DNA from 3 places in the Janthinobacterium sp. SUN128 genome. Region 1 is predicted to be linked to each of the others. Evidence: predicted binding sites of a transcription regulator. Region 1 holds the regulator's gene; each other region holds the start of a gene.
What was found. Region 1 encodes FNR, which switches genes on or off when oxygen is low (the NO sensors DNR and NnrR bind a similar motif). Its sites were predicted from a motif close to TTGATNNNNATCAA; they were not measured.

Region 1 (7,384 bases):
GGCCCTCGACAAGCAGGGCCCCTCCGTGCGCAAGGCATTCAAGAAGACGGCCAAGCACCTGGTATGGGGCGCCATCGCCCTGTGGACGGGCTTTACCTTTGTCGGCTACTTCACGCCGATCAAGGAACTGGCGCAGTCGGTGACCACCCTCAATTTCGGTCCCTGGGAATGGTTCTGGGTCTTGTTCTACAGCCTGGCAACCTACGGCAACGCGGGCTGGCTGCGCGAGCAGGTGTGCAAATACATGTGCCCCTACGCGCGCTTCCAGAGCGCCATGTTCGACCAGGACACGCTGATCATCACCTACGATGCCAAGCGCGGCGAACCGCGTGGCGCCATGAGCAAGAAGGCCGGCAACAACGACAAGCTGGGCGATTGCATCGACTGTACCCTGTGCGTGCAGGTGTGTCCGACCGGCATCGATATCCGCAACGGCCTGCAGTATGAATGCATCGGCTGCGCCGCCTGCGTCGATGCCTGCAACAGCGTGATGGACAAGGTCGAGCGGCCGCGTGGCCTGATACGCTACAGCACCGACCATGCGATGGAAAACAACTTCAATTCGAAGCAGATACGCCAACGCGCCATGCGCCCGCGCGTCCTGATCTACACTTCCATCCTGGCCCTGATCATCATCGCCGTGTGTACGTCGCTGGCCCTGCGCACGCCCCTGAAAATGGACGTGATCCGCGACCGCGGTTCGATGGGACGCGAAGTGGAGGACGGCATGATCGAAAACGTCTACCGCCTGCAGATCATGAATACGTCCGAGCAAAGCCAGCATTTTAAAATCAGCGCTTCCGGCTTGCCGGGCCTGACCTTGCTGACGCGCGAAGAAGTGACCTTGCAGCCGACGGAAACGCTGGGCTGGCCGATCCGCCTGCGCGTGCCGCACGGCGTCGGCGAGAAGGGCTCGAACAAGATTGCGATCGAATTGCAATCGCTGGACGATCCATCGCTGCATGTGCGTGAAAGCGCGGTATTCATCGTGCCGCGTTAACAAGGAAAGGCGGACGGGGACCGGGTGCCCTCGCCGCCGCCACGAAGTTGCAGGAAGGCCGGTCCCCATGCGGGGACTGGCTGATCAAACAGGAGAAACACCATGTCCGACAGTCTGAAACTGCAACCCCCCGTTGCACCGTGGTACAAGCATCGCTGGCCATGGCTGCTGATGATCGGTCCCGGCCTGTCCGTGGTCGTCGGCAGCTTCATGGGCTATATCGCGTTTACGCAGCCCGATGCGCTGGTGGTGGGCGATTATTACAAGCAGGGCAAGGCGATCAACCAGGATTTGAAGCGCGACACGATCGCCAGCGACCTGGCCATGGATACGCGCCTGTCATATGACGTGGCTGCAGCGCGCCTCAGTGGTTCCGTGCACAGCTTCGGCAAGGCTTATCAGGCGCCGCTGCAGCTGCACCTGGCGCATGCGACCCTGCCGGAAAAGGATATCAAGCTGCTGGTGCAGCCCGATGCGGCCGGCAATTTTTCCGTAGCACTGCCGATGCTCGAGCGCAGCCGCTGGCAAGTGCTGGTGGAAAACGACAAACGCGAGTGGCGCCTGTCCGGCATCTGGACCTGGCCCCTGCAACGCAGCATCGCGCTGCACGCGGATGAAGAACTGTAAGTCTTATTTGCAGACGTCCGTGCCGGCCGTAATGGCTTTCAACTTGGCCGGCTGCAGGATTTCGATCTCGCGGTTCGAGACGCGCAGCCAGCCTTCCTTCTTGAATTTCGACAATAAACGGCTGACGCTTTCGATGGTCAGGCCCAGATAGTTGCCGATTTCCTCGCGCGACATGCGCAGCTGGAAATTGCTGCCCGAATAGCCGCGTGCTTCATAGCGCGACGCCAGGTTGACGATGAAGGCGGCAAAACGCTGGGTCGCCTGCATATTGCCCAGCAATAGCATGACGCTTTGCTCGCGCGTGATTTCCTGGCTCATCATGCGGTGGAAATGACGCAGCAGGGTCGGCATATTGCCCAGCAATTGTTCCAGGCTGGAAAACGGAATTTCACACACTTCACTGTCTTCCAGCGCCACCGCATTACAGTGGTGGCGGTCGGCGCTGATGGCATCCATGCCCAGCAGTTCACCGGCCATCTGGAAACCCGTCACCTGCTCTTCGCCACCCGGATTGATCTGGTAGGTCTTGAAGTGCCCGAGGCGGATCGCGTACAGGTTCTGGAACGAGTCGCCGATGCGGAACAGCGAGGCCCCGCGCACGATCTTGCGGCGGCGGCCGATGATCTGGTCCAGCCTATCCATGTCGCCCACATCAAGGCCCATCGGCAGGCACAATTGATGCATGCTGCAGGTCGAGCATCGTGCACGCAACGCCTCCACGTTCACGGTGGGCAAGGTGGGAGTGAGTAGCGCTTCAGTCATGTCGGTACCTTTTAGAAAATGCAACAACAAGTTTACTGCATACAGCTGCATACAGGGTTGCCGTATGCCAATTTCACCGTAAATTCGGCGAATAAACGACGTCCAGCCTTTAATTATATGGCAACATCGTCAAAAGCCCATACGGGGCGGGCAATTTGCGCGGCGGCGCTTGCCAAGCTGGGGTATTGATAGGAAAATTCCTGACAGCATTATCTGCCGCCTGTGCCGCCCGGCACTGAAAAGGAAATCATGAAGCCTCTCGGCATTAAAGCAAAAGTCGCGCTGGCCACCAGCCTGACCTCGATCGCCATGATCGCGCTGGTCACCATGATCCAGGTGCAGCACATGCGCGACGACTTCACCCGAGTACTGCTGAGCCAGCAGTCATCCCTGATCAGCCGCACCGCTGCCGAGCTCGACGACAAGCTGGGCATGCTGCTGCAGATTGTCACCCTGACGGCCAGGCAGCAGCCGCCGGAATTGATCGCCCAGCCCGCCAAACTGCGCGAATACTATGCGCGCCGCTCGATGCTGGTGCTGTTCGACGACGTGCTGGTGCTCGACGCGCATGGCGCCATCGTGGCCGACATGCCGGAAGTGACGGGGCGCGCCGGCATCAACGTCGCCGAGCGCGAGTATTTCCAGACCGTCCTGCGCACGCGCCAGCCCATGATTACCGAGCCGATGCTGGGCAAGTCGAGCGGCATGCCCATCGTGCAGATGGTGGCGCCCGTGCTGGCCGCCGATGGCCAGGTGGCCGGCGTGGTGATCGGCGTGCTGCGCCTGTACAAGGACAATCTGCTGGGCCGCCTGCGCTCGGAAAAGATCGGCAAGAGCGGCTATTACTTCATCCTCACGCGCGGCGCCGTGCCGCGCTATGTGCTGCACCCCGATACCAGCCGTTTGCTGCAGCCGCGCAAGCCGAACGCCAACCTGACGACCACCCAGCTGCTGAAGGAGGATGGCGAAGGCAGCATGGTCAGCACCAACAGCCGCGGCATCACGGCCGTCAACAGCTTCAAGCGCCTGAAATCCGTGAACTGGCTGCTGGCCGCCTCGCTGCCCGTCGAGGATGCCTTCGAACCGTTCGATGGCGTACTGTACCGGCTGGTGCTGTGGAGCATCCTCGCTTCGCTGCTGGCCGCCTTTGTTCTGGGCTTGGTCACCGTACGCCTGCTGTCGCCGCTGGTGCGCCTGCGCGACACCCTGCTGGCCCTGCGCACCAGCGGCAGCCGTTTCACCCCCGTGCCGGTACAGCAGCGCGACGAGATCGGCGAACTGACGGAAGCGTTCAATGGCCTGATGAGCGAACGCGACCGCCTGCAGCAGGAACTCGAAGCGCGCGCGGCGGAGCTGGAGCAGGAACGCGACCGGGCCGAGGCGGCCAACCGCGCAAAGAGCGATTTCGTGGCCAACATGAGCCATGAAATCCGCACGCCCCTCAATGCCGTGCTGGGCATGGTGTATTTGCTGGGCAATACCAGGCTCGACACGGAACAGCGCAAGTACCTGACCATGGTCAGAGTGGCGGGCCAGTCGCTGCTGGGCATCCTCAACGATGTGCTCGACTATTCGAAGATCGAGGCGCGCCGCATGGAATTGTCACCCGTCGAATTCGACCTCGATGAAGTCATGAATACCCTGGCCACGACGATGACGATGAATGCGGGCGAAAAGGAGCTGGAACTGGCCATCGCCGTCGAGCCCGACGTACCGCGGCGCCTCGTGGGCGACGCCCAGCGCCTGCAGCAAATTCTCGTCAACCTGGCCGGCAACGCCATCAAGTTTACCGAGAGCGGCGAAGTGGTGGTGGCCGTCAGCCTGGCCGAGAGCGAAAACGGGCGCGCCTGGCTGCGCTTCGAGGTGCGCGACACGGGCATCGGCATGACGGAACTGCAGCAACAGCAGCTGTTTGCCGCGTTTTCGCAGGGCGACCAGAGCATCACGCGGCGCTTCGGCGGCACGGGCCTGGGCCTGGCCATCAGCAAGCAGCTGATCCACATGATGGGCGGCGACATCGCCGTCGCCAGCAGCGAAGGCAAGGGCAGCCGCTTCTGGTTCAGCGTGCCCTTCGAGATGCTGGCGCAGCCGGCCGAAACGCGGCGCACGCCGGCCCTGGGCCAGCTGCGCCTGCTGGTGGCCGACGACAACCGCACCACGCGCGAACTGATCGTCAAGCTGATCGAGGCGTGGGGCTGGCTGGCCGACGAAGTGGACTCCGGCTTTGCCGCCATCGAACTGTACCGCGAACGCCTGGCGCAGCAGCAGCCGTACGACGTGGTGCTGGCCGACTGGCACATGCCCGTGATGGACGGACTGGCCACGGCCAAGGCCATCCGCCAGGCGGCCAGCGGCCAGCGCCAGCCCATCGTGGTGATGGTCAACGCCTTCGCCCGCAACCACCTGGAGGAAATCTCCAGCGCGGCCGAGGCCGATGTCGTGCTGATGAAGCCGATCACGGGCTCCAGCCTGTTCGATGCCCTGCACCAGGCGCTGATCGCCAAGAATGACGACGGCGAGCAGCGCATCCTGCACCAGCCGCTGGGCACGGAACTGGCCGGCGTGCATTTCCTGCTGGTGGAAGACAATCATTTGAACCAGGCCGTGGCGCGCGGCATCCTCGAACACATGGGCGCCACCCTGGACGTGGTGGGCGATGGCTTGCAAGCCGTGGAACGGCTGCGCACGGAAGCGCTGCGCTACGACATCGTGCTGATGGACATGCAGATGCCCGTCATGGACGGTTTCAGCGCCACCCACATCATCCGCACGGAACTGCGCCTGAACCTGCCCGTGATCGCCATGACGGCCGGCGTGCTGGCGTCCGAGCGCGAGCGCTGCATGACGGCCGGCATCAGCGACTTCATCGCCAAGCCCGTGGTGGTGGAAGAGATGATGGAAGTCATCCTGCGCCACCTGCCCAAGCGTCCGCAAGTACAGGCGGCCGAGCCGGTACGCGTCGCCGATGAAGAAGTGTTTTCCATGGCGCCGCTGATGCGCGTGATGGGACGCGATGCGAAGGGGCGCGGCGTGCTGCGGCGCATGGTGGAAGACGCGCTGAACAAGGGCATGACGCCCGTGCGCGACGCCGAAACAGCGTTGCAATCGGGCCGCCACAGCGACGTGGCGCGCATCCTGCACGGCGTGCGCGGCTCCGTGGGCACCCTGGGCACGAAACGCCTGATCCGCGCCGCGTTCGCCACCGAGGAAGCCATCGACGCGGGCCGCCTGGACGAGGTGCCGGCGCTGCTGGCGCACACGGCGCAGGAACTGGAGCAGGCGCTGGCGGCGGCGACGGATTGGTTGTCCAGGCTGAAGGATTAAGCTCGTTTGAACCCAAGAGATAAAGGCCGGGGTCGTACCCTCAGGGTACGACCCCAGTCCTTGCTTTGGGTTTAGGCGGGCACACCCAGGATCACGCTGGATGCCTTGAAAATCGCCGTCACGCTGCTGCCGATGGCGATGCCCAGGTCGGTGCTGCTCTGGTTGGTGATGATGGCCGCGATCGTGCCGCCGCGCGGCAAGTCAACCACCACTTCCGTGTTGACGGCGCCCGTCTGCACCCGCGTGACGGTGCCGGCCAGCTGGTTGCGCGCGGAAAAGCGCGCGCCTTCGCTGTCCGCCACAAGGATGATGGACGAGGCCTTGATCAGCGCAAACGCTTCCGCGCCCGGCACCAGTCCCAGGCTTGCGCTGCTGCCTTGCGTGACGATGGCGACGATCTGCTGGCCGCCGGGCAATTCCAGGGTGACTTCGTCGTTGACGGCGCCCTGTTTCAGTTCGGCCACCTTGCCCAGGAATTGATTGCGTGCCGTGGTTTTCATGGCCATTCTCCGTATGAGTAAAAGATCGTCGGCGATGCCTTCCGCCTGGCTGCCCAGCTGGCGCAGGTAGCGGGCATGCTCCCGCTCGATGATGCGGAAATTGTCGACCAGCTGGCGCCCCCGCTGAGTCAGCCGCGTGCCGCCGCCGCCCTTGCCGCCCGTCAGGCGCTCGACCAGCGGCTCGCCGGCCAAGTTGTTCATCGCGTCGATGGCGTCCCAGGCCGCCTTGTAGCTCATCTTCACAAGCTTGGCCGCCTGCGTGATGGAGCCGCATTCGGCGATAGCGCCCAGCAATTCCACCCGGCCGGCGCCGCCCAGGTTTTCTCCGCCCACCGTCATCCATACCGAGCCTTGCAAGCCGATTTCCGCTGCCGCTGATTTATCCAATGCGTTCACCCAATGCCATGTGTTCTTCCCTGTTATCGATCTGTCCGTCGCGCAAGTACAGCACATGCTCGCCGAGGATGCGCGCATCTTCCGGATCGTGTGTGATCAGGATCATGGGCACGTCCAGGCGCTGCTGCCACTGGCTCAGTTCCAAACGCATTTTGACACGCAGGGCCGGATCGAGGGCGGCAAACGGCTCGTCGAGCAGCAGCGCGCTGGGCTCGGCCACGAGCGCCCTCGCCAGCGCCACCCGTTGGCGCTGGCCTCCGGACAACTCGTCGGGAAACTGGTGCGCCAGTTCCTGCAAGTGGAAGGCGTCAAGCCAATGCTCGACCTTCTGCAATTTTTCGCGCGCGCGCGGATTGAACCAGCCCCGCGCCAGGCCAAAGCCCACGTTCTGGCGCACCGTCAGGTGCGGAAACAGCGCGTAATCCTGGAACAGGTAGGCGACATTGCGCTGCTGCGGCGGCAGGTTGATGCCGGCGGCGGCATCGAACAGGGTGCGCCCGTTCAGGCGGATATGGCCCGCGTCAGGCGTGAAGAGTCCGGCAATGGCTTTCAGGGTCATGCTCTTGCCTGCGCCGGACGGGCCATACATGGCGATGCGCTGGCTATCGGACGTGCATTGCACTTGCATGTCGAAGCGGCGTTTGCCGGAGCGCAAGGTGGCGCGGAGGTCGAGGTCGAGTTGCATGGCGTTATTTGTGAGCGATGCGTCCGGGCGCCAGGCGGCCGGCCGACAGCAGCACCACGATGCAGACACAGGAGGTAATCAAGACCAGCG
Region 2 (7,384 bases), on a different contig from region 1:
TTATTCAGCCTGGTCGAAGTCGACCACGACCTTGTCTGTGAGAGGGAAACTCTGGCAACTGAGGACGAAGCCGCGCGCCACTTCGTAGTCTTCCAGCGCGTAGTTGACATCCATTTCGACTTTGCCGTCGAGGATCTTGCAGCGGCAGGTCGAACATACGCCGCCTTTGCACGAGTAGCGCATGTCGATGCCTTGGCGCAGGCCCGCGTCGAGGATGGATTCCTTGTCCTTGTCCATCGTGAAGGTGGTGTGGTTGCCATCCATGATGACGGTCACTTCCGTTTCCTGCACCACGCCCGCGTCGAGCTGCGCGCGCGGCTTGTGGGCGTTTTTCGGGATGCTGGCGGCGAACAGTTCGATCTTGATATTCTGCTTGGGCATGCCGGCAGCCTGCAGGGCAGCGGAGACACCGAGCATCATGTCTTCCGGGCCGCAGATGAAGGCGTTGTCGTAGTCTTCGACTTTGATCCAGTGCTGCAGGAATTGCTCGCATTTTTCCTGCGTGATGCGGCCGTTGAACAATTCGATGTCCTGCTGCTCGCGGCTCATCACGTAGACCAGGTTCAAACGCTCCAGGTACACATCCTTCAAGTCCGTCAATTCTTCCTTGAAGATGACGGACGACGAGGCGCGGTTACCGTAGAACAGGGTGAAGCGGCTCAGGGGTTCCGTCAGCAGGGTGGTCTTGATGATGGAGAGGATGGGCGTGATGCCGCTGCCGGCCGCGAACGCCAGGTAGTGCTTGCGGTTGACGCAGTCGAGCGGCACGTTGAAGTGGCCCATGGGCGGCATCACCTCGATGGTGGCGCCGGCTTTCAGGGTATCGTTCGCCCAAGTGGAGAAGGCACCGCCCGGCGTGCGCTTGATGGCCACGCGCAGGGTGCCATCCTGCACCGCCGAGCAGATGGAATACGAGCGGCGCACGTCTTCCGCATTGATATTGGCGCGCAGGGTCAGGTGTTGGCCCTGCTGGAAGCGGAACTGCTGCTGCAGCTCGGCTGGCACGTCGAACGTGACGGCGATGGTGTCGCGCGTTTCGTTGCGCACGTTCGCTACGCACAGCGGATAAAATTTACTCATGCTTCATCTCCAGTTTCTTCGGAACGTGTGCCTGATTTTTTAGTGGCACTTGAAGTAGTCAAACGGTTCGCGGCAAGCCAGGCACTTGTACAGGGCCTTGCACGGCGTGGAGCCGAACTGGCTGGTCAGCTGCGTATGCGTGGAACCGCAGTTCGGGCAGATCACCTCCAGCCTGGGGCCAGGCTGGCGCTTGACGCCACCACGCAAACCACTGATGTCGATCACCTGCTGCTGCGGCGGGGCGATGCCATAGCCTTTCAGCTTGGCCTTGCCCGCTTCGCTCATCCAGTCCGTCGTCCACGCGGGCGCCAGCTGGTTCACCAGGGTCACCTTGGCCACGCCATGGCTGCGCAAGGCATCCGTGACGGCGTCGGCGATCACCTGCATGGCCGGGCAGCCCGAATACGTGGGCGTGATCGTCACGATGCATGCGTCGCCATCCGTGACTTCGACGGCGCGCACGATGCCCAGGTCCACCACCGAAATGACGGGGATTTCCGGGTCCGCGACGTCGCCGAGCCAGGCCCAGACCTGGGCGGCGTCCAGCGCCGCAGCGCCAGCGGCCGTGTTCATTACCACTCCGCCCCGGGATAGGCGCGCTGCAGGAACTGCATCTCGGCCAGGATAAAACCCAGGTGCTCCGTGTGCGTGCCCTGCTTGCCGCCCTTTTGCATCCAGGCGTCGGGCGCCGGCATGACAAGCGTCGCTTCGGCGAAGATCTCGGCCACGTGTTCCAGGAAAGCCCGGCGCAGCACGTCCGATGGCGGCGCGATGCCGGCGGCAACCATGGCCTGGTCGACGGCGTCGTACTTGAACATCTCGCCCGTGTACATCCACAGCTTGTCGGCGGCAGCCTGCGTCTTGGCATGGCTGTCGGCCGTGCCGTCGCCGAGGCGCACGATCAGGTCGCCGCTGCGGCGCAGGTGATAGGTCACTTCCTTGATCGACTTTTGCGCCACTTCGACGATGCGCGCATCCGTCGATTTCGTCAGTTCCAGCAGCTGGAAGTAGTGCCAGCTGTCGAAGAAGAACTGGCGCATCATGGTGTCGGCGTAATTGCCGTTCGGCTGTTCGACCAGCAGGCAGTTCTTGAAATCGTGGGCGTCGCGCAGGAAGGCGATATCGTCCTCGTCGCGGCCCGCGTTTTCCAGTTCGGCCGCATAGCTGAACCACAGACGCGTCTGGCCCAGCAAGTCCAGCGCCACGTTGGTCAGCGCCATGTCTTCCTCCAGCGCGGGACCCTTGCCGCACAGCTGCGACAGCTGCTGGCTGAGGATCAGGGCATTGTCGCCCAGGCGCAGCAAGTAGTTAACTTTGTCATCCATTGCCGGCGCTCCCATCACAGGTTCTTGACTTCTTCCGGCATCGGGAAGAAGGTGGGATGACGGTACACCTTGCTGTTCGACGGCTCGAACAGGGCGCCCTTGTCGCCGGGGCTGCTGGCGACGATATCGGCCGCTCGCACCACCCAGATGCTCACGCCTTCATTGCGGCGCGTGTAGACGTCGCGCGCATGGTTGACCGCCATGGTGGCGTCGGAAGCGTGCAGGCTGCCCACATGCTTGTGCGCCAGGCCGTGCTGGCTGCGGATGAAAACTTCCCACAAAGGCCATTCTTTGCTCATGTTGCTATCCCCTATCTGTCTTATGTATTTACGCTGCCGCTTTGTCAGCAGCTTGCTTGTCTGCATACGCGACCAAGGCATCGCGGAACCATGCACCGTCTTCATACGCTTTCACGCGCGTTTGCAGGCGTTCGCGGTTGCATGGGCCATTGCCCTTCAGGACATTGTTGAACTCGGACCAGTCGATCTCGCCGAATTCATAGTGGCCCGTTTCCGCATTGAATTTCAGGTCGGGATCGGGCACGGTCAGGCCCAGGTATTCGATTTGCGGCACGGTCTGGTCGACCATGCGCTGGCGCAATTCATCGTTCGAGAACAGCTTGATGCGCCATTGCGCCGATTGGGCGCTGTTGACGGAGGCGGCGTCGGACGGGCCGAACATCATCAGTGATGGCCACCACCAGCGGTTCAGCGCATCCTGCGCCATGGCTTTCTGCGCCGGCGTACCCTTGCACAGCGACATCATGATGTCGTAGCCCTGGCGCGCATGGAACGATTCTTCCTTGCAGACGCGGATCATGGCGCGCGCATACGGTCCATACGAGCAGCGGCACAGGGGAATCTGGTTGATGATGGCGGAACCGTCGACCAGCCAGCCGATGGCGCCCATGTCGGCCCACGACAGGGTCGGATAATTAAAGATGCTGGAATACTTGGCTTTGCCCGAGTGCAAGGCGGCCAGCAAGTCGTCGCGCGACACGCCCAGGGTTTCCGCGGCGCTGTACAGGTACAGGCCGTGGCCCGCTTCGTCCTGGATCTTGGCCAGCAGGATGGACTTGCGTTTCAGGGTCGGCGCGCGCGTGACCCAGTTACCTTCGGGCAATTGGCCGACGATTTCCGAGTGCGCGTGCTGCGAAATCTGGCGGATCAGGGTCTTGCGGTAGGCGTCCGGCATCCAGTCCTTGGCCTCGATCTTGATGCCTTCGTCGATGCGTGCCTGGAAAGCGCGCTCTTCCTGGCCCATGTCGTCGAGGGAACGGACGTTCTTGAGGCCGGTTTCAACCATTTGTGCGTACATGATCTGTCTCCCATGTCTTTGATTTTGCGCAGCAACGCGGTGCGATGAACAGATAATACGATACAAAAAACGATTTGCATACACTTGATATGAATCATTTTAAAAATTCGTATCTTGTGCAGCTTTTTTGTGCGTATGATATTGCTGATGAGAAAACACTACAGAGCGCCACCAGCGCTTCCGGCAAATTATTGCCGCGCTACCCGCGCAGCCAAGTAAACTGCTGCTTTTATTGATTCGACCGCAACACGGCCAGACCGGAACCACATGAAGAACACCCGCTGCACGGCATGGATAGCCGATTTCCTGGAAAGCGACCCACCGCGCTCGAAGTCCCTGGTGATGACCATCTTTGGCGACGCCATCGTGCCGCGCGGCGGCGCCATCTGGCTGGGCAGCCTGATCGAACTGCTGGCGCCATTCGGCGTCAACGACCGTTTATTGCGTACCAGCGTGTTCCGCCTGGCGCAGGAAGGCTGGCTCAGCTCGCAGCGCGATGGCCGCCGCAGCGCCTATACGATACGCCCGGAGGCGCTGGCCCGCTTCGAACGCGCCTATCGCCGCATTTATGCACCGCTGGTCGTGCACTGGGATGGCAGCTGGACCCTGGTGATCGGGCCGGCCGGCAGCATCGGCGCTGCCGAGCGGGGGGCGCTGCGCAAGGAATTATTATGGGCCGGCTATGGCCTGATTTCACCGGGTATCTTTGGCCATCCGGCCAGCAATACGGAGGCATTGGAAGATATTCTCGTGCGCAATGAGGTGCAGGGCAAGCTGTATGTTTGCCACACAACAGAGTTGCCGGGCGTCAGCACGCGCCCCCTGCGCGACATGGTGGGCGACTGCTGGGACTTGTCGGAAGTGATGGCTGGCTACGAAAAATTCATCGCCAGCTTCCAGCCGCTGCTGACCCTGCTGCAAGAAGCGCCCGTGTTCGATGCCGAGCAAGCGTTCGTCATCCGCTCACTGCTGACGCACGCCTACCGCCGTGTGCAGTTGCACGACCCGCAATTGCCCGTCGAACTGCTGCCCGAGCCGTGGCCCGGCACGCAAGCCTATGCGCTGGCGCGCGACCTCTACCGCCTTACCTACGCGGCGGCAGAGGAACATATCCTGGCCACCCTGCGGCGCGAGGATGAGCAGGCGGCATCTGTCGAGCCATGGTTTTTTGAACGTTTCGGCGGACTGAACACCTGACAAAACGTCCATGGCGGCGTTGCAGGGCCTGGGCGTACGTTCGTACTGCCTGCGGCCCTGCGCCTTGCCCTGAATATTTTTCAGGCGTTCAGGATTTGCTCACTACTGCGTTCACTGCTTGGCGACGACCTGCTTGGCCCCCGCCAGCAAATCCTGCCCCAGCTTTTCCAGCGCATTGGCCTGCACCAGCATGGTGTCGAGGATGGCAGCATTGAAGGTGAATTCGGCCGGCGTGGTATAGCCGGGGAAACGTATGATGCGCAGCAATTCCTGCAAGGTCGTACCCTTGCCCAGGTGCGCCAGGGCATCGCTGAGGGCGCTGACTTTCTTTTCCAGTTCGCGTATGTGTTTGCCGTTGTCATCCATGATGCTCTCCCCGTATTGGAGCTATCACGTTAGCAAAGCGCGTCCGTCGTCGTTTGCGCCAGCACAAAGACCACCGCAAAACAGGTATCATCGCGCCATTGCACACGATGCAAAACCCATACGTTTTTATCAGGAACACTCATGACCATTAAAATCAGCCAGCAATTCGACGCCGGCGCGATCGAGGTGCTGCGCGCCGACGATGCCCAATCCATCGAGCTGAACATCCGCAAGGATTCCCACGCCGACATCACGCAGTGGTTTTACTTCCGCCTGCAAGGCGCGCAAGGCGAGGCCTGCACGATCCGCTTCATGAATGCCGGCAAATCGGCCTATCCGGACGGCTGGAAAGATTACCAGGCCGTGGCCAGCTACGACCGCGAAACCTGGTTCCGCGTGCCCACCAGCTTTGATGGCACCGTGATGACTATCGAACACACGCCCGAGGAAGAAAGCGTGTACTACGCCTACTTCGAGCCATATCCATGGGACCGCCACCTGGCCCTGATCGACAGCGCGCAAGCGTCGCCGCTGGTGCGCTTGATCGACCTGGGCAGCACCGTGGAAGGCCGCGACATGAACCTGCTGGTGGTCGGCGACGCCGATGCAGAGAAGAAAGTCTGGGTCATCGCGCGCCAGCATCCCGGTGAAACGATGGCCGAATGGTTTGTCGAAGGCATGCTCGAAGCCTTGCTGGACCAGGCCAATCCGTTTGCCCGCCAGTGCCTGCAGGACGCCGTCTTCTATGTGGTGCCGAACATGAACCCGGACGGTTCCGTGCACGGCAACCTGCGCACCAACGCGGCCGGCGCCAACCTGAACCGCGAATGGATGACGCCGACCATGGAACGCAGCCCGGAAGTGTTCCTGGTGAAACAAAAAATGCATGAAATCGGCTGCGACCTGTTCCTCGACGTGCATGGCGACGAAGGCTTGCCTTACGTCTTCGTAGCTGGCAGCGATGCGCTGGAAAATTTCACGCCGGCACAAAAGGCCGAGCAAGACCGCTTCATCGCCGACTTCAAGGTGGCCAGCCCCGACTTCCAGGATGAACACGGCTATGAAGACGGCCCGTTCACGCCGGAAGTGCTGACCATGGGTTCGCCCCATATCACCCACGCCTTCGGCTGCCTGTCGCTGACCCTGGAACTGCCGTTCAAGGACAACGCCAACGATCCCGATCCGCAAACGGGCTGGAGCGGCGCCCGCAGCGCCGCCTTGGGTGCTGCCGTATTGCAACCGATCCTGGCGACCTTGCGCGCCTGAGCACCAGGGCCGAAGCGGCCTGCTTGACCCCATGCCCCGCTCGCCGGGGCTTTTTTTTGGCTGCACGGCAAGCGTTGCTGGCCGGCTTGTTTTCTTTCCGAACTTCTTGCCTGCCAGAAATTATCGTCCTACACTGAACAACAGAATCGGACCGTGCCACGCCGCGCGGCCCCCCAACAATACGCCGCCGGGCGGGTCGCCATGACTTCCCGGCCACCGGAAATACCCATCCACGGCCCTATCCCTGCCGAATACGCTTTCTGTAACGCACACTGACCGCATCAACATCGTCATGCACGGACGCCGCTAGTCCGCAGGACGATGCCAAGCGCACGCTTTCCGCTTTTCGCCGAGGATGAATTCCCTATGTCTAAGCTTAAAATCAGCACACGCCTGGCCTTCAGTTTCGGCTTGATCATTGTCCTGCTTGCCATGGTGGCATTTGTTTCCATCAGCCGCATCCGCAACATCAATGCCTCGACGGAAAAAATCCTCGACGACCGCTATGTCAAGGTCATGCTGTCCAATACGATCCAGTCCGAAATCAATATCCAGGCCCGCCTTTTGAGCAACGCCATCATCGGTGCCAACGATACCGACGAAGTCAGCAGTTCCGTGGCCAAGATTCAGGCGTCGGCCAAAAAGAACGTGGAACTGCTGGCGCGTCTGAAAACCCTGGTCAACACGCCCAAGGGCCAGGAATTGTTTCAGGCCGTGACGACCAGCCGCGAAAGCTATGCCAGGACGCGCGATGCGAATATCAAGCTGTTGCAAGAAGGTAAAGCGGAAACGGCTGGCATCTTCCTGCTGACGCAGTTGCGCTATCCGCAGGA
Region 3 (7,384 bases), on a different contig from region 1:
CGCCAAACGTGACGGCACCAGCCTGATAACGGCCGCCCCGACCGGCGGCGCGCAATCAAAAGGGTAAGGAGCAATCCTTGCCCTTTTTCGTTGGCGCGCCAGATTTTCCTGACGACTACAAAGATTCACATGCGACACTATTTGCAATTCGGCCGTTTCGGCTTCAACCTGCAGGGCACGCAAGCGCTGGTGATGGGCATCCTGAACATCACGCCCGACTCGTTTTCCGATGCGGGCCAGTATCAACACCTGGAGTTTGCCATTTCGCGCGCCGAGCAGATGATACTCGACGGTGTCGACATCATCGACATCGGCGGCGAATCGAGCCGTCCCGGCGCGCCGCCGCTGCCGCTGCAGGATGAGTTGCAGCGCGTCATGCCGGTGCTGTACGCCTTGCGCGACTGCGGCAAGCCCCTGTCCGTCGATACGTACAAGCCGGAAGTGATGCGCGAAGCCATCCTGGCGGGCGCCGACATGATCAACGACATCAACGGTTTCCGCGCGACCGGCGCCATCGACGCCGTGCGGGACAGCGATTGCGCGCTGTGCATCATGCACATGCAAAGCGTGCCGCAAACCATGCAGGACCAGCCCCAATACGAAGACGTGGTGCGCGAAGTCATCGACTTCTTGCGCGAACGCATCGACACGATGACGGCGGCCGGCATCGACCGCGAACGCCTGTGCGTCGATCCCGGCTTTGGCTTCGGCAAGACGGTGGAACAGAACTATGCCTTGCTGCGCGCCACGCGCCAGCTGCGCAGCGAACTGGACCTGCCTGTGCTGGCCGGCCTGTCGCGCAAGTCGATGATCGGCGCCGTCACGGGACGCCCCGTCGAGCAGCGTCTGGCCGGCAGTGTTGCCGGCGCGCTTGCTGCGGTAGCACAAGGTGCGGAAATTATCCGTGTGCATGATGTAGCTGAAACCGTCGATGCACTGAAGGTCTGGCGCATGGCGCACTGAGCCTGTAAGATTTATTATAAACAACAAAAAGAGAAATACTATGACGCGTAAATATTTTGGTACCGATGGCATTCGTGGCCTGGTGGGCACGGCGCCGATTACCCCCGATTTCGTCATGCGCCTCGGCTATGCTGCTGGCAAGGTGCTGGCCAAGTCGCAAGGCGGTAAGACCCGTCCGACGGTGCTGATCGGCAAGGACACGCGCATTTCCGGCTACATGCTGGAAGCGGCGCTGGAGGCGGGCCTGTCGGCCGCCGGCGTGGATGTGATGCTGGCCGGCCCCATGCCGACCCCGGCGATCGCCTATTTGACGCGGGCCCTGCGCCTGTCGGCCGGTGTCGTCATTTCCGCTTCGCATAATCCGTACCATGACAATGGCATCAAGTTCTTTTCCGGCCAGGGTACCAAGCTGCCCGACAGCGTGGAACTGGAAATCGAAGCGGCGCTCGACGAACCCATGGCTTGCGTGCCGTCGGACAAGCTGGGCCGCGCCAAGCGCCTCGATGATGCCCAGGGCCGCTACATCGAATTTTGCAAGGGCACCTTCCCGAACGAGCTGGACTTGCGCGGCCTGAAGATCGTCGTCGATTGTGCGCACGGCGCCGCTTACCATATCGCGCCGCACGTCTTCCATGAACTGGGTGCGGAAGTCATCGCCATCGGCAACAAGCCCGACGGCTTCAACATCAATGCGGGCTTCGGCGCCACGGCAACCAAGGCCATGGCCGAAGCCGTCGTCGAGCATGGCGCGGACCTCGGTATCGCCCTCGATGGCGACGCCGACCGCCTGATCATGTGCGACGCCACCGGGCGTCTGTATAACGGCGATGAGTTGTTGTACGTCATGGTCAAGGACCGCCTGGCGACAGGCGCCGTGGCCGGTGCCGTCGGCACCTTGATGACGAATATGGCGCTGGAAGTGCTGTTCAAGCAGCAGGACATCGGCTTTGCGCGCGCCAAGGTGGGCGACCGCTACGTGCTGGAAGTCATGAAGGAAAAAGGCTGGATCCTGGGCGGCGAAGGTTCCGGCCATTTGCTGTGCCTGGACAAGCACACGACGGGCGACGGCATCGTCTCCGCGCTGCAAGTACTGTCCGCGCTCAAGCGCAGCGGCCAGAGCCTGCAGCAATGCCTGGCCGAGCTGGTGCTGTTCCCGCAAACCCTGATCAACCTGCGCGTGGCGCCCGGTTTCGACTGGCAGAAAAATGCCGCCATGGTGGCCGAGAAGGAACTGGTCGAGGCCGAGCTGGGCGACACGGGCCGCGTGCTGATCCGCGCTTCGGGCACGGAACCGCTGATCCGCGTAATGGTGGAAGCGAAAGACAAGGAGAAGGCCGAGTCGATGGCGCGCCGCATCGCCGATAAAGTGACCGCGTGACAGGCAGGAACCGATAGTTATTTCCATCTAATTCGTCTATGGCAATTGACGAAATTGGGTGGGGGCGTTATTATCTTGTCTTCGGAGTGTGGCGCAGCCCGGTAGCGCACCTGGTTTGGGACCAGGGGGTCCAAGGTTCGAATCCTTGTACTCCGACCAAAGTCATAAGCGGGCTGTCAGAAATGACAGCCCGTTTTCTATTCCGCGCTGGCATTTCATTGCTGGCGCGCATGGATTAAAATACTGCACCTCTCCGCCCATCGTTCAACGGATAGGACAACGGTCTTCTAAACCGTGAATGGGGGTTCGATTCCCTCTGGGCGGACCAGTTTCATACTGGCCACGATCATGCGGCGGCAAACTGCCGCAACGCACCTCCTCTTTTCCTCCATTCGGTTTTCGCGCAGCTGCTCACGGCTGCGCAAACAGTACCACGCTCAGCAAATACAGCAGTGGCGCCGCGCACAGCAGCGCCGAGCATGCCGAAATGATTTTTCTGTTGGCCAGTCGGGCCAGGCGCAGCCGTTCACGCACGGGCAGGTGGTGGCGGATCACCTTGCGTGCGCGTGGCTGAAACGGTTGTTCATGCATGAGGACTCCCTCGTCGGTCGGCAGTGGATGCCGCCAAGCATAGCGAGGGGAGTCTAAAAATAGTGTAAATAGTGGGCCTGGCGCCGCAAGTGCGGCGTAAACAGGCCGCGCGCGTGGAGGGCGGCAGCGGGCGCTGGAGCGCCGCTGCCGTTCATGCGGCTTACTTTCCCTGGCGGCGGCGTGCCAGGAAGCCCATCAGGCCCAGGCCGGCGAGCAGCATGGCATAGGTTTCAGGTTCCGGCACGGCGGAAATGAAGGCCCTGTAATTGCTCAGATCCTTGGGCAGGCCCGCCACCGTGAAGGTAGTGCCGGCAGCCACGGGAGCGGCCCAGTGGAACACCAGTTCGCCCTTGCCGAAGTGGATGGCCAGGTAGTCATAGGCGGCCGCGCTCGTATAGGAATTGACACCGCTACTCAAGCCTGCCGTGGTGCCGGCAGTGCAGCCCGAGGTGGGGTTGTCGCAATACGAGACGGCGGCGCCCAGGCTGGTGCCGAACACGCCATTGATATAACCCTGGATGTCCGAGGGACTCTGTGGCACCAGGTTATCGTCATAATATTTCACCTGCAGTGCCGGCGATGGCGAATAGGTGACGGTGCTGCCGGCGATGACGAAACCGCTGGCCGGACCCACATCCACCCAAGTGGCCGCTTGCGCCGCACTTGCCAGTACAGTCATTGCGGCCAGCATGGATGCCTTGATGGCAATGCTCTTTACGCTTTTCATGAAAATCCCCTTTTGCTTGAGACAGTCGCTTCATAGTGTCGGGACGCGTCCCTGCATGCCGGGGAAGTCATCCCATTGCCTGTTTTAGCTGCTTTTACCTATTTCCTGCGCGTAGTGAATACGCATATGAAAGCTTACCCTTGATATAAATTAATACAATTTTAATAATTCTATTGGTTGGCTTGATAACATCGTATATGGCTATGTTTGGCTGTGCCAGCGATAGCCACCATGAGGTTGGGAAATGGCGTGACAAGGGCGCCAGTTTGTGCTGGCGGCGTCTTGCCTTGGGGAGGGGAGGGGCGTCAGTCGCTGTTGTTGCTGACGCCAAACAGGCGATCCTTGGCGTTGAGCAGTTTTTGCACCTTGGCGCCCATTTTCATCAGCTGCGCCATCGATTCGGGCGACAGGCGCTGCAAGTCGTCGAACCAGGTGTTGGCCAGGTCGACCAATTCATACATTTCGCGCATGCGCTCTTGCGCATACTGGTCCACGGGTTCCGTGGCCGGCGCCAGCAGCGATTCGCGCAGCACCGTCAGGGTGGGCGCCACTTCGCGGCGGCGGCGCTCGGCGGCCACCACGCGGAAGATTTGCCACACATCGCCCAGCGAGGAAAAATACTCGCGCCGATCACCGGGAATGCGCGACTGGCGTATCAAGCCCCAGCCCTGCAATTCCTTGAGGCCGATGCTCACGTTCGAGCGTGAAAAACTCAGGTGTTCCGCGATTTCATCCGCGTGTAAAGGATGCTCCGCGACAAACAACAAGGCGTACACTTGCCCCACTGTCCGGTTAAAGCCCCAGCGGCTGCCCATCTCGCCGAAATGGCTGACGAAGGTCAGGATCAGCGGCGTCATTTGGATATGTTGAGTTTTCATAATTATCTGAATTTTTTCACGCTACACCCGCAGGGTCAATTGATATATGTCATGTTTCGCAGTATTATACAAAATATCGAATTTACAGAAAATTCTGAAAACTCAAGAAGTATAGAAGATGCCGACTACGCCCTTGTCCTTGCCCCGCTTTATTCTTCCCCGTGTCGCCAGCCTGGCGCAGGGCGGTGCCGCCTTGCTGTGGCTGCCACAAGCGGCCTTGCTGGCCTGGGCCGTGCAAGCCATGCAGGGCGGTGCGCCCTGGCGCGCGGCCCTGCTGCCGGCCGCTGGCGTGCTGCTGCTGGGTGTGCTGCGGGCCGGCTGCGAAGCGTGGGGTGCGCGGCGCATGTATGCGGCGGCGCGCGAGCACCTGTCGACCTTGCGCGCGCAAGTGGCACAGGCGCTGGCGCAGCGTTCGCCGCTGGACCGCCAGCGCGCCCAGTCGGGACAGGCGGCCAGCATCATCGCCGAACAGGCCGAAGCCATCGTGCCGTATCTGGTTCGCTACAAGCCGGCACGCTGGAAAGTCATGCTCGTGCCGCTCGTGATCCTCGCCGTGGTGACGCCGCTGTCGTGGATCGCCGCCTTGATCCTGCTCATCGCCGCGCCCCTGATTCCCGTCTTCATGGCCCTCGTCGGCATGGGCGCGCAAGCGGCCAGCCGCGCGCAGATGGTGGAAATGGGCAGCATGAACGCCTTTCTGCTGGACCGCCTGCGCGGCCTGGCCACCTTGCGCGCGCTCGACGCCGTCGACGCCACGGCTGAACGGCTGGACGCCTCGTCGCAATCCGTGCGCCGGCGCACGATGGTGGTGCTGCGCATCGCCTTTTTGTCGTCCGCCGTGCTGGAACTGTTTTCCGCGCTGGGCGTGGCCATGGTGGCGGCGTTTATCGGTTTCTCCTTGTTGGGCAGCATCAATTTCGGCACCTGGGGCCGGGAACTGAACCTGGGGCAGGGCTTGTTCATCCTGCTGCTGGCGCCCGCGTTTTTCGAACCGCTGCGCGAACTGGCCGCCGTCTGGCATGACAAGGCAGCCGGCGAAGCGGGCCTGGCCGGCTTGCACGACCTGGCGGGCGAGGGCGTGCCCCTGCCTGGCGCGCAGGTACTGCCTGCCGTCGTGTCCGCCGCCGCCATGGCTGTGGCGCCGCCGCCCGCCGTGGAGCTCCGGCAATTGCGCTTTGCCCATCCCGGCGAGGCGCCCGTGTTTGACGGCTTCGACTTGAAGGTGCTTGCCGGCGAGCACGTAGCCCTGCTGGGCGCCAGCGGCGCCGGCAAGACCACCTTGCTGTCCTTGCTGGCCGGCTTGCTGCCCGCCAGCGGCGGCGACATCCGCATCGGCGGCGTGCGCCTGAGCGACAGCACGGTCAATACCTTGCGCCAGCGCATGGCCTGGATGGGGCAGCGCCCGCACGTGTTTGCCGCGTCCGTCAGCCAGAATGTGACTCTGGGCCGCGTTGGCGCGAACGCCGCGCAAGTGACGCAGGCCCTGCACCTGGCCGACCTGGCTGCCGTGGCGCAGGCGCAGCCGGCCGTCATGCTCAGCGATGGTGGCCAGGGCTTGTCCGGCGGCGAAGCCGTGCGCCTGGCCCTGGCCCGCGTGGCCCTGCATCCGCATGCCGATCTGCTGCTGGTCGATGAACCGACGGCGCACCTGGACAGCGAAACGGCGGCGCGCGTGACGGATGCCTTGCTGGCACTGGCGAAAGGCAAGACGATGATTGTCGCCACGCACGACCCCGTGCTGGCTGGCCGCCTGCAGCGCACGGTGCAGGTCGATGCCCGAGCCCTGGTACAGGAGCTGCAGGCATGAAAAATTCACTGATACGCAACCCCGTCCTGCGCCAGTTGCTGCTGGCCCAACCCGGCAAGCTGATCGGCGGCGCCTTGCTGGCGGCCCTGACGGCGGTGTCCGGCATGGCGTTATTGGGCTTGTCCGGCTGGTTCATCACGGCCACCTCGATCGCCGGCCTGCATGCGTCCACCGCGATCCTGTTCGACGTGTTCGGCCCGTCGGCCGGCATCCGCCTGCTGGCCATTGGCCGCACGGGCTCGCGCTATGCGGAGCGCCTCGTTACGCACGACGCCACGTTCGCCGCGCTGGCCAGCATCCGCGTGCGGCTGTTCCGCGGCTGGTCGCGCCCGGAAGCGGCCAGCCGCCTGTTGCGCCAGCCCGCCAAGCTGCTGTTCCGCCTGACGGCCGATATCGATGCGCTCGAATCGCTGTACTTGCGCCTGCTGGTGCCCGCCTTCACGGCCTTGTGCGCGGCCTTGCTGGCCGGCGTGGCGCTGGGCGTGATGCAGTGGCAGCTGGGCCTGGGCCTGGCCGCATGGCTGCTGGCCGCCGGCGGGGGCATCAGCTGGATCGTCGCGCAGCGCGCCCGCCGTCCCGCCATCGTGCGTTCGCGCGCCATTGAAAAATTGCGTTCGGGCACCATCGACCTGGTGGCGGGCCAGACGGATCTGGTGATGGCGGGCCGCATCGACGCCCAATGCGCGGCGTTGGCGCAGATCGACCGCTCGCTGGCGCAAGCCGATTTTGCCCTGCTGCGCCTGGAGACGGCTGCCGGCGCCGCGTATGGCGTGGCGGGCAGTGCGACCCTGGCTGGCGTGCTGCTGGCCGTGGCCGCGCTGCTGGAGCAGCAGGCGCTGAACGTGCCGCTGGCGGCCCTGGCCCTGCTGATCGCCCTGACGGCCGTGGAACCGTTTGCGGGACTGCGCCGCGGCGCGCTGGAAGCGGGCCGCATGCTGCTGGCCATGCGCCGTCTGGCGCCGCGCCTGGCTGGACGGGACGTAGCGGTGCCGCCCGTGGATGCCGCGCCGGGCTTGCGCCTGGAACGCGTGAGCGCCGCG

Region 2: a site for FNR is predicted at 3,807-3,820, ahead of paaA (1,2-phenylacetyl-CoA epoxidase subunit PaaA). Genes of this name have one in related genera too.
Region 3: a site for FNR is predicted at 4,577-4,590, ahead of cydD (thiol reductant ABC exporter subunit CydD). Genes of this name have one in related genera too.

The regions. Positions count from the first base shown of each region.
Region 1 is NZ_JAPWHY010000006.1:149,460-156,843, reverse strand. It holds gene ccoG (cytochrome c oxidase accessory protein CcoG) at 1-1,000, shown strand, start outside; gene O3297_RS26770 (FixH family protein) at 1,103-1,627, shown strand; gene fnr (fumarate/nitrate reduction transcriptional regulator Fnr) at 1,631-2,389, opposite strand; gene O3297_RS26760 (response regulator) at 2,639-5,713, shown strand; gene O3297_RS26755 (TOBE domain-containing protein) at 5,785-6,552, opposite strand; gene O3297_RS26750 (sulfate/molybdate ABC transporter ATP-binding protein) at 6,593-7,294, opposite strand; gene modB (molybdate ABC transporter permease subunit) at 7,299-7,384, opposite strand, start outside.
Region 2 is NZ_JAPWHY010000001.1:4,016,836-4,024,219, forward strand. It holds gene paaE (1,2-phenylacetyl-CoA epoxidase subunit PaaE) at 1-1,080, opposite strand; gene paaD (1,2-phenylacetyl-CoA epoxidase subunit PaaD) at 1,120-1,653, opposite strand; gene paaC (1,2-phenylacetyl-CoA epoxidase subunit PaaC) at 1,653-2,405, opposite strand; gene paaB (1,2-phenylacetyl-CoA epoxidase subunit PaaB) at 2,420-2,704, opposite strand; gene paaA (1,2-phenylacetyl-CoA epoxidase subunit PaaA) at 2,733-3,722, opposite strand; gene paaX (phenylacetic acid degradation operon negative regulatory protein PaaX) at 3,990-4,919, shown strand; gene O3297_RS18175 (hypothetical protein) at 5,031-5,285, opposite strand; gene O3297_RS18180 (M14-type cytosolic carboxypeptidase) at 5,427-6,551, shown strand; gene O3297_RS18185 (methyl-accepting chemotaxis protein) at 6,918-7,384, shown strand, end outside.
Region 3 is NZ_JAPWHY010000001.1:767,602-774,985, forward strand. It holds gene ftsH (ATP-dependent zinc metalloprotease FtsH) at 1-26, shown strand, start outside; gene folP (dihydropteroate synthase) at 130-963, shown strand; gene glmM (phosphoglucosamine mutase) at 1,004-2,341, shown strand; tRNA gene O3297_RS03660 (tRNA-Pro) at 2,424-2,500, shown strand; tRNA gene O3297_RS03665 (tRNA-Arg) at 2,595-2,669, shown strand; gene O3297_RS03670 (hypothetical protein) at 2,753-2,932, opposite strand; gene O3297_RS03675 (PEP-CTERM sorting domain-containing protein) at 3,093-3,659, opposite strand; gene O3297_RS03680 (GbsR/MarR family transcriptional regulator) at 3,965-4,516, opposite strand; gene cydD (thiol reductant ABC exporter subunit CydD) at 4,656-6,344, shown strand; gene O3297_RS03690 (amino acid ABC transporter ATP-binding/permease protein) at 6,341-7,384, shown strand, end outside.